One region of the Serratia liquefaciens ATCC 27592 genome, then DNA from elsewhere that is predicted to be linked to it. Evidence: riboswitches for the same ligand, from Rfam matches in the RefSeq annotation. Region 1 holds a riboswitch; each other region holds the start of a gene.
What was found. Region 1 has a riboswitch for thiamine pyrophosphate ahead of thiM (hydroxyethylthiazole kinase). Riboswitches for the same ligand answer to the same signal wherever they lie in the genome.
Positions count from the first base shown of each region.

Region 2: linked by a shared signal. The riboswitch ahead of thiC (phosphomethylpyrimidine synthase ThiC) and the one ahead of thiM (hydroxyethylthiazole kinase) in region 1 are both predicted to bind thiamine pyrophosphate.
Region 3: linked by a shared signal. The riboswitch ahead of M495_RS15695 (TenA family protein) and the one ahead of thiM (hydroxyethylthiazole kinase) in region 1 are both predicted to bind thiamine pyrophosphate.

Region 1 covers NC_021741.1:3,853,999-3,858,148, forward strand. Annotated here, with positions in the region: gene M495_RS18050 (inhibitor of vertebrate lysozyme family protein) at 1-402, opposite strand, end outside; gene thiD (bifunctional hydroxymethylpyrimidine kinase/phosphomethylpyrimidine kinase) at 489-1,289, opposite strand; gene thiM (hydroxyethylthiazole kinase) at 1,286-2,080, opposite strand; TPP riboswitch at 2,117-2,218, opposite strand; gene M495_RS18065 (GNAT family N-acetyltransferase) at 2,287-2,712, shown strand; gene M495_RS18070 (MFS transporter) at 2,759-4,024, opposite strand; gene M495_RS18075 (sugar phosphate isomerase/epimerase family protein) at 4,132-4,150, opposite strand, start outside.
Region 2 covers NC_021742.1:9,027-13,176, reverse strand. Annotated here, with positions in the region: gene thiC (phosphomethylpyrimidine synthase ThiC) at 1-1,659, opposite strand, end outside; TPP riboswitch at 1,774-1,898, opposite strand; gene M495_RS24465 (Rsd/AlgQ family anti-sigma factor) at 1,937-2,440, opposite strand; gene nudC (NAD(+) diphosphatase) at 2,540-3,307, shown strand; gene hemE (uroporphyrinogen decarboxylase) at 3,348-4,150, shown strand, end outside.
Region 3 covers NC_021741.1:3,325,400-3,329,549, forward strand. Annotated here, with positions in the region: gene M495_RS15685 (GlxA family transcriptional regulator) at 1-444, opposite strand, end outside; gene M495_RS15690 (LLM class flavin-dependent oxidoreductase) at 512-1,534, opposite strand; TPP riboswitch at 1,692-1,794, shown strand; gene M495_RS15695 (TenA family protein) at 1,860-2,540, shown strand; gene M495_RS15700 (ABC transporter ATP-binding protein) at 2,537-3,292, shown strand; gene M495_RS15705 (ABC transporter permease) at 3,289-4,056, shown strand; gene M495_RS15710 (ABC transporter substrate-binding protein) at 4,085-4,150, shown strand, end outside.

The DNA of each region.
Region 1 (4,150 bases):
GTTCGGTTTACCCATCCATTGGTATTTGGCGTATTTCTTCGGATGGTCAACCGCTTCCGGCTTATCCGCCACCTCAACGCGCACGGCCCAGGCCTGTGATTTGTCTTCCTTAAACGCCACTATCATAAAGTTGTTGGCGCAGTCATGCGGCTTGCACAGATTGCCCACCAGATAGTTCTGCCCTTTCCAGCTCAGGCTCTGCGCCGGCGTGGAGGTTCCCATCCCCTTGCGCGCCCAACCCGGCAAGCGAGCCTGCCCTTTGACCATATTTTGCCAACTGGTCTGGTAACCCGGCTGTTGGATCACGTCCGAGGTGGTGACGATCTGCTGAGCGAAACCACCCACGCTGAAGCTGAGTAACGCGCCGAAGATGGCGCCGCGAAGTGCGTTTTGTCCTGTCATGGCCTTCTCCCTAGAAAAAATTCGGTTGCACCCGGCCCAAGCCGGGTCTGGATCTAGTCAGACCACAAGGGTAGCAAAAAGTTGACTTACCACCAGGCATGAAAATGATGTACCGGCCCAATACCGTGCCCCACTTCCAGGGTATCCGCCTGCAGCAGGGCCTGTTGCAAATAGTCCTTGGCGGCAGCGACCGTTCCGGCCCAGTCGTTGTGACGCGGTCGCAGCGCCGCCAGGGCGGCAGACAGCGTACAGCCGGTGCCGTGAGTATGTCGGGTCGCCACGCGCGGCGCGGTAAAGCGCAGCTCCTGCTCGGCCGTAAACAGCCAATCCGGACTTTCGCTTTCGCTAAGGTGACCCCCTTTCATCAACACCGCCTGACACCCCATCGCCAGGAGCGCCCGGCCCTGCTCGCGCATCTGGCGCTCATTTTCCGCCGGGGCGCACGCCAGCAGCGCCGCCGCCTCCGGCAGGTTCGGCGTGATGATCGACACCAGCGGCAACAATTCACGACGGATCGAATCCACCGCCTCCGGCGCCAGCAGCGGATCGCCGCTTTTTGCCAGCATCACGGTATCCAGTACCACAAACGACGGCTGATAATGGCGCAAACGCTCCGCCACCGCCTGCACAATATCGGCGTTGGCCAACATGCCAATCTTGGTGCTGTCGATACGCAGGTCGCTGAAGACGGAATCCAGCTGAGCGGCGACAAAGGCCGGATCTATGTTGTAGACCGACTGCACACCACGGGTGTTTTGCGCCACCAGCGCGGTAATCACCGAGGCACCATAGGCCCCCAACGCAGAAAAAGCTTTTAGATCGGCCTGAATGCCGGCGCCGCCGCTCGGATCGGTCCCGGCAATTGTCAGTGCGTTAATGCGTTTCATTGCAGTTCCTCCGGGCGCAGTTGATACAGTGCGTCGAGGAACGCCGGGGTGAAACTGCCCGGCCCGGCGGCACGGCGCGTGGCCCGTTCACCGCAAAGCGACATCACCCGGCAGGCGGTCGCCACGTTATCGAGCCGATCGCCCGGTAAACTGCAAAACGCCGCCACCACCGCAGAAAGTGCACAACCGGTACCGACCACCCGCGTCATCAGCACATCGCCGCCGGTGACTGCCCAGTCACGCTGGCCATCGGTGATGTAATCAACAACGCCGGTTACTGCCACTACCGCACCGCTGTTGCGCGCCAATTCGCGCGCCGCCGGCAATGCCGCCAGCGAGTCGTCTGCACTGTCTACGCCACGTCCGTTAGCCTGCAGACCACTCAGCGCCATGATTTCAGAAGCGTTACCGCGGATCGCCGCCGGCTTCTCACCCAACAAGCGATGGGCAAACGCGGTGCGATAGACCAACCCGCCGACCGCTACCGGATCCAGCGTCCAGGGGGTTTGTGCCACGTTGGCAGCTTCCACCGCGGCTAACATGGATTCAGCGCGTGATGCATTGAGGGTGCCAACGTTGATCAGCACCGCATCCGCCAGTCGGCTGAATTGCGCCGCTTCGGTCGGTTCCACCACCATCGCCGGCGAAGCGCCGAGCGCCAACAGGACGTTAGCCGTCAGTTCCTGCACCACTTCGTTGGTCAGGCAATGGATCAGGGGCGATTGGCGTTTAAATTGAGTCAAACAGGCCGCGGCGCGGGCGCCGGGGAAAACATCAGGTCGAGCGAGCATATTCCTCCCAACCGGCGTTCAAGAAGGCGGGTACCGGTTGGGGCACCGAGACTTCCCTACGCTGGCATAATCCAGATCAGGTAATACGGGTAAAATCTCAGCCACCGCACATCGCGCAGGGCACCCCGAGTCAAGACGGTCATTATTGGGGTTGCCGCCGGTGAGGTCAATCGCGCTATAGTGTCAAAAAATAAAAAGGAGGCGCCATGCAGATAAGAAAATACCAAGAGGCCGATCGCCCCTTCCTGCGCACCCTGTATCTGGCTTCGCGCAAAGCGGCATTTACGTGGCGCGATACCGAAGATTACCGGCTGGAGGATTTCGATCGCTCAACGCTGGGCGAAGATATTTGGGTGGCGGAAGATCAGGGGAAGCGGCTGGGATTTGTGTCGATTTATCGCCAGGACAACTTTATTCACAACCTGTATGTCGATCCGCATCTGCCGCCGCTCGGCGTCGGCAGCGCTCTGTTACAAGCGGCAGAACAGACCTTTACCGCCACCGGTTCGCTGAAATGCCTGGTGAAGAATGAGAAGGCGCTGGCGTTCTACCACAAGCACGGTTGGCGAATCATCACTACCGGCAATGACGGCGGGGAAGAATATTACCTGCTGCATTCCCCGGCAAAATAAAATAAGGGCACAGCGCAAACCGTGCCCGTTCATTAAAGCCCCCGGCTCAGGCGACAGAAGCTGCCGGGGTCAGTTTTGCGCGTGCGCGGATATTTCTGACCAACAGCCCCGACACTATGATCCCGGCACAGGCAAACATACCCATCAGCCCGAAAACAATCTTGTAACCGGTCAGTCCTGGGAAGGCATCGAGAATATGACCGTACAGGCTAAAACAGAACATCGCCGGGGCATAACCGATAAAGCTGCCCAGCGCCATAGCCGCACCGGTATGTTCTTCGTCAATGCCGGCCTCACCGATGGGGGCAAAGAACACCGCTCTCTGGGTAAAGATCACAGCACCAAATCCCAGCGTACAGGCCATGCCCAAGTAAACCGGCATTTGTTCATGCGGTAACAGGATCAATAGCGCCAGCGCAATGGCGCTGATAATAAAGGTATAGAATAAATACTTGCTGGGAGACTTTAATACTTTATCGGCAATGAGACCACCAATCGGTCCACCCACCATTTTTAAGCAGTATTGATTAATGATCCCGTAAGCACCCACCAGTGCAATCGGCAGCGCATAGACATGACTCAGGAAAGGAATAAAGAACGTCAATCCGCAATACACCGCGTAAACACAGAAAACGCTGAAGGCAATCAGCCATACCGTTTTGTTTTTCAATACGCTGCCCATGCCAGGCTTTTTATTGACAGGGGTTTGTTCTTTAGCGGGTAACTTTTCCTCTGGGCTTTCTTTCATCACCAACAGAATAATAATCCCTACGCAAATGGCGATGGCCGAATAAAACAATATGCCGACTTTAAAACCCAGGTAGCCGCTACCAAATGCGGTAAACAGCGCCAGCGCAGAAAAGGCAACCACCGTGTCGACAACCCCGCGCCCGGTTTCAAAAAAGCCGAACAACCGCCCCTGCTGAGTATTATCCCCCAGCATACTCACCGATTTGAGCAGCACCGGCCAATTCAGCATGTCACAGGTCACGCCGAACAGCGCCCAGACGAACAGTATGCCCCAGTACCCCGGCATGCTGGACAGGTAGATGCCAAGCAAGCCAGTAGCAATCAGCGAAAACGACATGGTAAAACGTCGCGGCAGACGATCGGAAAAATAGATTGATAAGAAGAAGCCAATGGTCGTCACAATCGAGTTAACCGACATGGCATTGCCTATTTCGCCGTTACTCAAGTGAAAATACTGTTGCATCGGAACATAAAAAGCATCTTTAAGGGAAGGCAATTTATAGATTGTCCCTCCACATAAAACCAACAAGCTAAATAATGCCCATCTTTTTTTAGTTAACATAGTCCCCTCACAGCCAATAATTAATAAGCGGTGTTGTTTACCCGATAATGAGGCGAGCGTTGATCGCTCATCAGCGAGAATATGTGATTTATAGATTTATTTTTATATTATGCCGGATTTAGCAGT
Region 2 (4,150 bases), on a different replicon from region 1:
ATCTTCCCAGCGGAATTCGAAACGCGCCTTGGACATGGCGTTATCGCGGATCTGGGCACCCGGGTGGCCTTTGGCCAAATCGGCGGCGTGGGCGGCAATTTTGTAGGTGATCAGCCCCTGTTTGACGTCTTCTTTGTTCGGCAGCCCGAGGTGCTCCTTCGGCGTGACGTAACACAGCATGGCGCAGCCGAACCAACCGATCATCGCGGCGCCGATGCCGGAGGTGAAGTGGTCATAGCCCGGGGCGATATCGGTGGTTAGCGGGCCAAGGGTGTAGAACGGCGCTTCGTGGCAATGCTCCAACTCTTCGGTCATGTTGCGACGGATCATTTGCATCGGTACATGACCCGGGCCTTCGATCATCACCTGCACGTCATATTCCCAGGCAATTTTGGTCAGTTCGCCCAGCGTGTGCAGTTCGGCGAACTGCGCTTCATCATTGGCGTCCTGAATTGAGCCGGGGCGCAGGCCATCTCCCAGGGACAGTGAGACGTCATAGGCGGCGCAAATTTCGCAGATTTCGCGGAAGTGCTGGTACAGGAAGTTTTCCTGATGGTGTGACAGACACCATTTAGCCATGATCGAACCGCCGCGCGAGACGATGCCGGTCAGGCGCTTGGCGGTCATCGGTACATAGCGCAACAGTACGCCGGCGTGGATGGTGAAGTAGTCAACGCCTTGCTCTGCCTGCTCAAGTAACGTATCGCGGAACATTTCCCAGGTCAGGTTTTCCGCCACGCCGTTCACTTTTTCCAGCGCCTGATAGATAGGCACCGTGCCGATCGGTACCGGGCTGTTACGCAGGATCCATTCGCGGGTTTCGTGGATATAGCGGCCGGTGGACAGGTCCATCACCGTATCCGCGCCCCAGCGGGTGGACCAGACCAGTTTTTCGACCTCCTCTTCGATGGATGAGGTCACCGCCGAGTTGCCGATGTTGGCGTTAACTTTCACCAGAAAATTGCGACCGATGATCATCGGCTCGGATTCGGGATGGTTGATATTAGCGGGGATGATGGCGCGTCCAGCGGCCACTTCCTGGCGAACGAATTCCGGCGTGATGTTCTCCGGCAGATTGGCGCCCCAACTTTGCCCTGGATGCTGCTGGCGCAGGACATCGCCACGGATACGCTCGCGGCCCATGTTTTCGCGGATGGCGATAAACTCCATCTCAGGGGTGATTACGCCAGCGCGGGCGTAGTGCAACTGGGTGACGCATTTGCCGGGTTGCGCCTTGCGCGGCCGCGGCAGATGTTCAAAACGCAGGTGATCCAGACCTTCATCCGCCAGGCGCTGCTGGGTAAAGCCGGAACTGACGCCATTGAGCAGTTCGGTATCACCGCGTTCAGCTATCCAGCCTGCACGCAGTTTTACCAGGCCGGTATGCACATTAAGTTCAGATTGCGGATCGCCATAAGGACCGGCAGTGTCGTATACCGGAATGGCTTCGTTGGGCTGGTACTGTGGGTTGTCTTTGTCGCCGCCAAGCAGCGTCGGGCTAAGCTGGATTTCACGCATCGGCACCTGCAGATCGTTGCGTGAGCCCTGCAGATAAATCCGGCGTGAATTGGGAAAGGACACGCCCTGAAGGGTATCGATAAACTGCTGGGCTTCTTCGCGTTGCTCTTTACGGGCACGGGGTTTTTTAACGTTAGACATAGCAAGTTCCTACCAGTGTGTTGGGTTGGGAATGTTGCTTGTCTGGAGCTCGGAGGGAGTAATGATGCTGGCCGACAGGGCGGGATTATCCCTGTTGGGATCACCTGCCTGTGGCGATAGATTACTCTTGTTCCCTTCGCGGGTATTAACCCGATCAGGTTCCGCGGATCCCGAATTAACGGTCTCAGCCTGGCCAATTTGATGAACAAATCAGGCGCTAGGCACTCCGACAAGATGCCCCCAGTATAGGAGGGTGAATAAAAAAAACTACAAAATTCTAACGTGCCTGATCCAGCGCTTTATCCGGCATCGTTTGCTGCCAGGCTTCGGTCGCCAGTTGGATCAGCTTATCTTCCAGGGTAAAACGTGCCGCCAGGGTTTCACCGATATCCGACAATGCCTGATGGAGTTCCAGGCACACATCCTGATCGATATCCACTTCGGTATAGCGATCGTGAAATGCCATAATCTGTTCGGTATTTGCCCACAGTTTGGGGTAGATGTTTACCGACAGCGTCATTTTCGGACTGGATGCGCCTTCCACTTGCTTGATAATTCTGTCATAGATATGAAAATGACCGGCGGAAAGGTAATCCACCAGATTATGGCAAAAGTTCTCCAGCGCTTTTTCATTCAGCGGCGTATGCTTTTCTTTATTCGGTTTGATACCCACGAGGGTGCAATAGGCGACCAGCAATTGCTTGCGAGCCTGAAGCCATTGATCAACTAATTCATTACTACCACCAACGCGCTGAGTCAGGCTTTCCAAACGGTTGAGCATGTTTGACTCCGTAAGTAATAAAACGTAACAGTAAGTTATTAAAATGTTACAAGGCCGATTTGTAGAGTGCCAGTGAAGCTGAGGTTGTGCAACAACGATATGGAACTTGCATTAACGGGTAATGAAAATGGCTGGTGGATTGTCAGCCATGAAAGCAAACTTTGGTTACCAAACGGTGAATTGCCGTGTGGTTTGGCGGCGTCATTCTCCCTGCAGGGGCGGATGGCCAGGGCTATTGGTGAATGGGAAGGGCTGCCGGTCTGGCTGGTGCGTCAGGCGATGCCGCAGGACATGGGCTCGGTACGCCAACTGCTAGAGCTCGATCGTGGACTGTTCCAGCTCGCTGGGCGAGGGGTGCAACTGGCCGACTTCTACCGTTCCCATCGCTACTGCGGTTACTGCGGCCATGAGATGCATCTCAGTCGCACGGAGAGTGCCTGTCTGTGTGGTAATTGCCGCGAGCGTTACTACCCGCAAATCGCCCCTTGCGTGATTGTTGCCATTCGACGTGACGACGAGATCCTGCTGGCCCAGCACGTGCGCCATCGCGGTGGAATTCATACTGTCCTGGCCGGTTTTGTTGAGGTCGGCGAAACGCTGGAGCAAGCGGCTGCGCGCGAGGTAATGGAGGAAAGTAATATTGAAATCAAAAACCTGCGCTACGTCACCTCGCAACCCTGGCCATTCCCGCATTCGCTGATGATGGCCTTTATGGCCGATTACCATCGGGGGGAGATCCGTCACGATCCGAAAGAGCTGCTTAACGCCGGCTGGTACCGCTACGATCGGTTGCCGCTTTTGCCGCCGCCCGGCACCGTGGCGCGTCGCCTGATAGAGGACACCGTAGCCTTATGCCGCGAGCAATAACTCGCTACAATAGCGGCAGATGAATAAGGGAGCCCCATAAATGAATGAGTTGAAGAACGATCGTTACCTGCGCGCGCTGCTGCGTCAGCCGGTGGATGTGACCCCCGTATGGATGATGCGTCAGGCCGGTCGTTATTTGCCGGAGTACAAAGCCACCCGTGCCCAGGCCGGTGATTTTATGTCGCTGTGCAAGAACGCGGAACTGGCTTGCGAGGTTACGCTGCAGCCGTTGCGCCGCTTCCCGCTGGATGCGGCCATTCTGTTCTCCGACATCCTCACTATTCCCGATGCTATGGGGCTGGGGCTGTATTTCGAAACCGGCGAAGGCCCGCGTTTCTCCTCGCCGATTACCTGTCGTGCCGACGTGGACAAGTTGCCGGCCTTCGATCCGGAAGTGGAGCTGGGCTATGTGATGAACGCGGTGCGTACTATCCGCCGCGAGCTCAAAGGCGAAGTGCCGCTGATCGGTTTCTCCGGCAGCCCGTGGACCCTGGCGACCTATATGGTGGAAGGCGGCAGCAGCAAGGCCTTCACCAAGCTGAAAAAAATGATGTATGCGGAGCCGGCTACGCTGCACCTGCTGCTGGATAAGCTGGCAGACAGCGTCATTTTGTATCTCAACGCCCAGATCAAAGCCGGCGCGCAGTCGGTGATGGTCTTCGATACCTGGGGCGGCGTGCTGACCGGCCGTGACTACCGCGAATTCTCTCTGCATTACATGCATAAGATTGTCGATGGGCTGCTACGTGAAAACGATGGCCGCCGCGTGCCGGTCACGCTGTTCACCAAAGGTGGTGGCCAGTGGCTGGAGGCTATGGCGGCCACCGGTTGTGACGCGCTGGG
Region 3 (4,150 bases), 530 kb from region 1:
ATTTTCGACCTTCACTTTGGGGAAACGGGCCTGCAAGGTTTCCAGCAGCCGCCAATGGGTGGTCGCCCGGCGGCCGTCCAGCAGACCGGCCTCGGCCAGCAGCATCGCCCCACCGCAAACGGAGGCCACGCGCCGCGCTTTGGGGGCCGCACGGCGGAGCCAATCCACCACAAAGGCGCTTTCTTCCTCGGTCGCCCCTTTGCCGGTAACGATGATGGTATCGCGTTCCACCTCAGGGTCGAGATCCGCCAGGCGATGATCGGCCAACAGATTCAAACCGGACGAGCCATGCACCACCCGGTGGGTTTGCGTGGTGACTATCGCCATCTGGTAGAGCGGCGCATCATCGGGCCGCAAGCGGTTGGCCTGCATCAGGATGTCGGCGATCCCCGCCGATTCGAACAGCATGCCCCCTTCGGGGACGATAATCAGAAATGTATGCATGGCCTTAAAATACAAAATCGACAAAATAAGTCAATAACGCTTCCCGGTTTGAGAAGCGTTTCTCTCATCAGCGCCAGCCCAGCGCCGGGGCGACATGAGTCAGGATCGACTCAATCACGTGGGCGTTGTAGTCAACGCCCAGCTGGTTGGGCACGGTCAGCAGCAAGGTATCGGCTTCGGCAATCGCTTCGTCCTGCGCCAACTGCTTGATCAGCAGTTCCGGCTCGGCGGCATAGCTACGGCCGAATACCGCGCGAGTCTGCTGATCGATATACCCCACCTGATCGCTGTCCTGGCCGCTGTTGCCGAAATAGCTGCGATCCTGCTGGTTCATCAGCGCAAAGATGCTGCGGCTGACCGACACCCGCGGCTGGCGTGTATGACCTGCGGCCTTCCAGGCATCGCGATAAGCGCGGATCTGCTTGGCCTGCTGCACGTGGAAGGGCTCGCCGGTTTCGTCGTTTTTCAGCGTAGAGCTTTGCAGATTCATACCCAGCTTCGCCGCCCAGATCGCCGTGGCGTTTGAGCTTGCGCCCCACCAGATGCGATCGCGCAGCCCGGCGGAGAAAGGTTCTACCCGCAGCAAGCCCGGCGGGTTCGGGAACATCGGTTGCGGGTTAGGTTCAGCAAAGCCTTCGCCACGCAGCGCTTCCAACAGGACGTCGGTATGGCGGCGCGCCATATCGGCTTCGGTCTCGCCTTCGGCAGGCGTATAACCAAAATAACGCCAGCCATCAATCACCTGTTCGGGAGAACCGCGGCTGATGCCCAGTTGCAGCCGCCCGCCGGAAATCAGGTCGGCGGCGCAGGCATCTTCAACCATATAAAGCGGATTTTCATAGCGCATGTCGATCACGCCGGTGCCGATCTCAATACGCTGGGTTTTGGCGCCGATGGCCGCCAACAGCGGGAATGGCGAGGCAAGCTGGCGGGCAAAGTGGTGTACGCGAAAATAAGCCCCATCCGCCCCCAGCTCTTCTGCCGCCACGGCAAGATCAATGGATTGCAGCAGCGCGTCTGCCGCCGAACGGGTGCCCGACTGCGACGAAGGCGTCCAGTGGCCGAAAGAAAGGAAGCCGATTTTCTTCATGGGGTGATCCTTAGATTCATTAATGACCGGATTACAGTGACAAAAATCGCCCCCTTCCGGCCAGAAATATCGTGGCCGATCGCACTAAACGGATCCTTTTACGCCACGACGCCACACTGCCTGAGCATTGTAATCAAAAAGTAAATATCGTATAACAGGCTCCTCCGAGGGGTGTCCTGTTACGGGCTGAGATGGCGCAAGCCGAACCCTTTGAACCTGATCTGGGTCATGCCAGCGAAGGGACGGTCGGCAATCCCCTCACGGCGGTTGCCTGTTCATACCTCACCTCAGCGCGCCCGGATCTCCACTCACTTTTGGAGGTCCCATGTTTACTCCCTTATTCGATAACGGTCTTTACGGAAAGCTGCGCCAACAGGCCGGCGGTCACTGGCAGGACTATGTGGCACACCCCTTTATTCAGCAACTGGCCGCCGGTACGCTGCCGGAACCCGCTTTTCGCCGCTACCTGACGCAGGATTATCTGTTCCTGATCCACTTTGCCCGCGCCTATGCCCTACTGGTCAGCAAACTGCGCACCCTGCCGGAAATGCGTGCCGCTACCGCTTCGCTCAATGCGATTGTCGCCGAACTGCCCCTGCACCTGGCCTATTGTGCCGACTGGGGATTGAGCGAACCGCAGATAGCCGCCGAACCCGAAGCGCCGGAAACCCTCAATTACACCCGCTATGTGCTCGATATCGGCCACGCCGGGGATGCCCTGGATCTGCTGGCAGCGTTAATGCCCTGCGTCGCTGGCTATGCCGAAATCGGCCTGCGCCTGCTCAACGATCCCAACACCGTGATGGAAGGCAATCCCTATGCCTCGTGGATCCGCAACTATGGTGATCCTGCCTATCTGAGCGGCGTACAAGCCTCCCTCGACCTGCTGGAAAACGTTGGCCTCCAGCGGGGTGCCCCAAGCCGCCTGAACGAACTGTCGGCGATTTTCACCACCGCCACCCGCCTGGAATCCGCCTTCTGGCAGATGGGGTTGAATGCCCAATGAGCCTCGGCGACACGCAGCACGGCAATGCCCGGCCCGGTATTCAGGTACGGGATCTGACCCTGCGCTTTGGTCAGCAGGTGATTTTCGATGGTCTGAATTTCGATATCGCCGGCGGCAGCTTCGTTGCCCTGCTCGGCGCCAGCGGCGCGGGGAAGACCAGCCTGCTGAAGATCATCGCCGGGCTGGCGAAACCCACCTCCGGTACGGTTATCGGCAGCGACGGCCTGCCGATAACCGGGCGTATCGCCTATATGGGGCAAAAGGATCTGCTCTATCCCTGGCTGACAATTGACGAGAATATTAGCCTCGGTGCGCGGCTGCGCGGCGAAAAGGTCGACCGCGCCTGGGCGGAACATCTGCGGGAACGCGTGGGCTTGACCGGCTATGGCCGCAGCTTGCCTGCCGCGCTGTCCGGTGGCATGCGTCAACGTGCCGCTATTGCCCGCACGCTGTATGAGCGCCAGCCGATTGTGTTGATGGATGAACCCTTCTCCGCGCTGGATACCATTACCCGCGCCATGATCCAGCAGCTGGCCGCCGAACTGCTGGCGCAGCATACCGTGCTGCTGATCACCCACGACCCCATGGAGGCCTGCCGCCTTAGCCACCGCCTGCTGGTGCTGTCCCGTTATCCGGCGGGGCTGGACGACAGTCATGTTATCGGGGGCTTACCGCCGCGAGCGCCGGACAATCCTCAGTTGCTGAAAAGCCAGAGCGAGTTGCTGCTGCAACTGGTGAGGGCCGCCGGATGAAAACCCTTTCTGAAAGCCGTCTGTCGCGGATGCGTCGCAGCCTGACGGTGTTCGCCGGCCTGTTGCTGCTGTGGGCACTGGCCACGCTGGGCGACATCCCCGCCTTCCTGTTGCCCTCCCCCTCGGCGGTGGCACAGGCGCTGTGGGACAACCGGGCGTACCTCGCTTATCACACGCTGATCACCGCCTCGGAGATCGCCTGCGGTTTGCTGGCCGGGGTTTTGCTCGGTGCCACGCTGGCGCTGTGCATGATCTTTTCGCCGCGCCTGCAGCGCTGGTTGATGCCGCTAGTGCTGACCAGCCAGGCGATACCGGTGTTTGCGCTGGCGCCGCTGTTGGTGCTGTGGTTCGGCTTTGGCATGAGCGCCAAAGTGGTGATGGCGGTGCTGGTGATTTTCTTCCCGGTGACTTCCGCCTTCTTCGATGGGCTGCGGCGGGTCAATAACGATTATCTCGATCTGGCCCGAACCCTGCGCGCTTCTCCCTGGGCCCAACTGCGTCACGTACGGCTGATGGCGGCGCTACCGGCTTTCGGTTCCGGGCTGCGGATGGCCGCCGCCGTCGCCCCTATCGGCGCCATCATCGGCGAATGGGTTGGCTCGGCGGAAGGCCTGGGTTACGTCATGCTTAACGCCAACGCGCGCATGCAGACCGACATCTGCTTTGCCGCGCTGTTTATTTTGGTGCTGATGACCGTCTTGCTATGGGTGACGGTAGACGCGCTATTGCTGCGCCTGATCGACTGGGCACCGGAAAATGATTGATCGCCTCACAACAACAAGGGTAACAACCATGCTTAAAAATACCGTCTGCGGGCTGCTGCTCGGCGCCACGCTGGCCAGCCAGGCCAATGCCGCG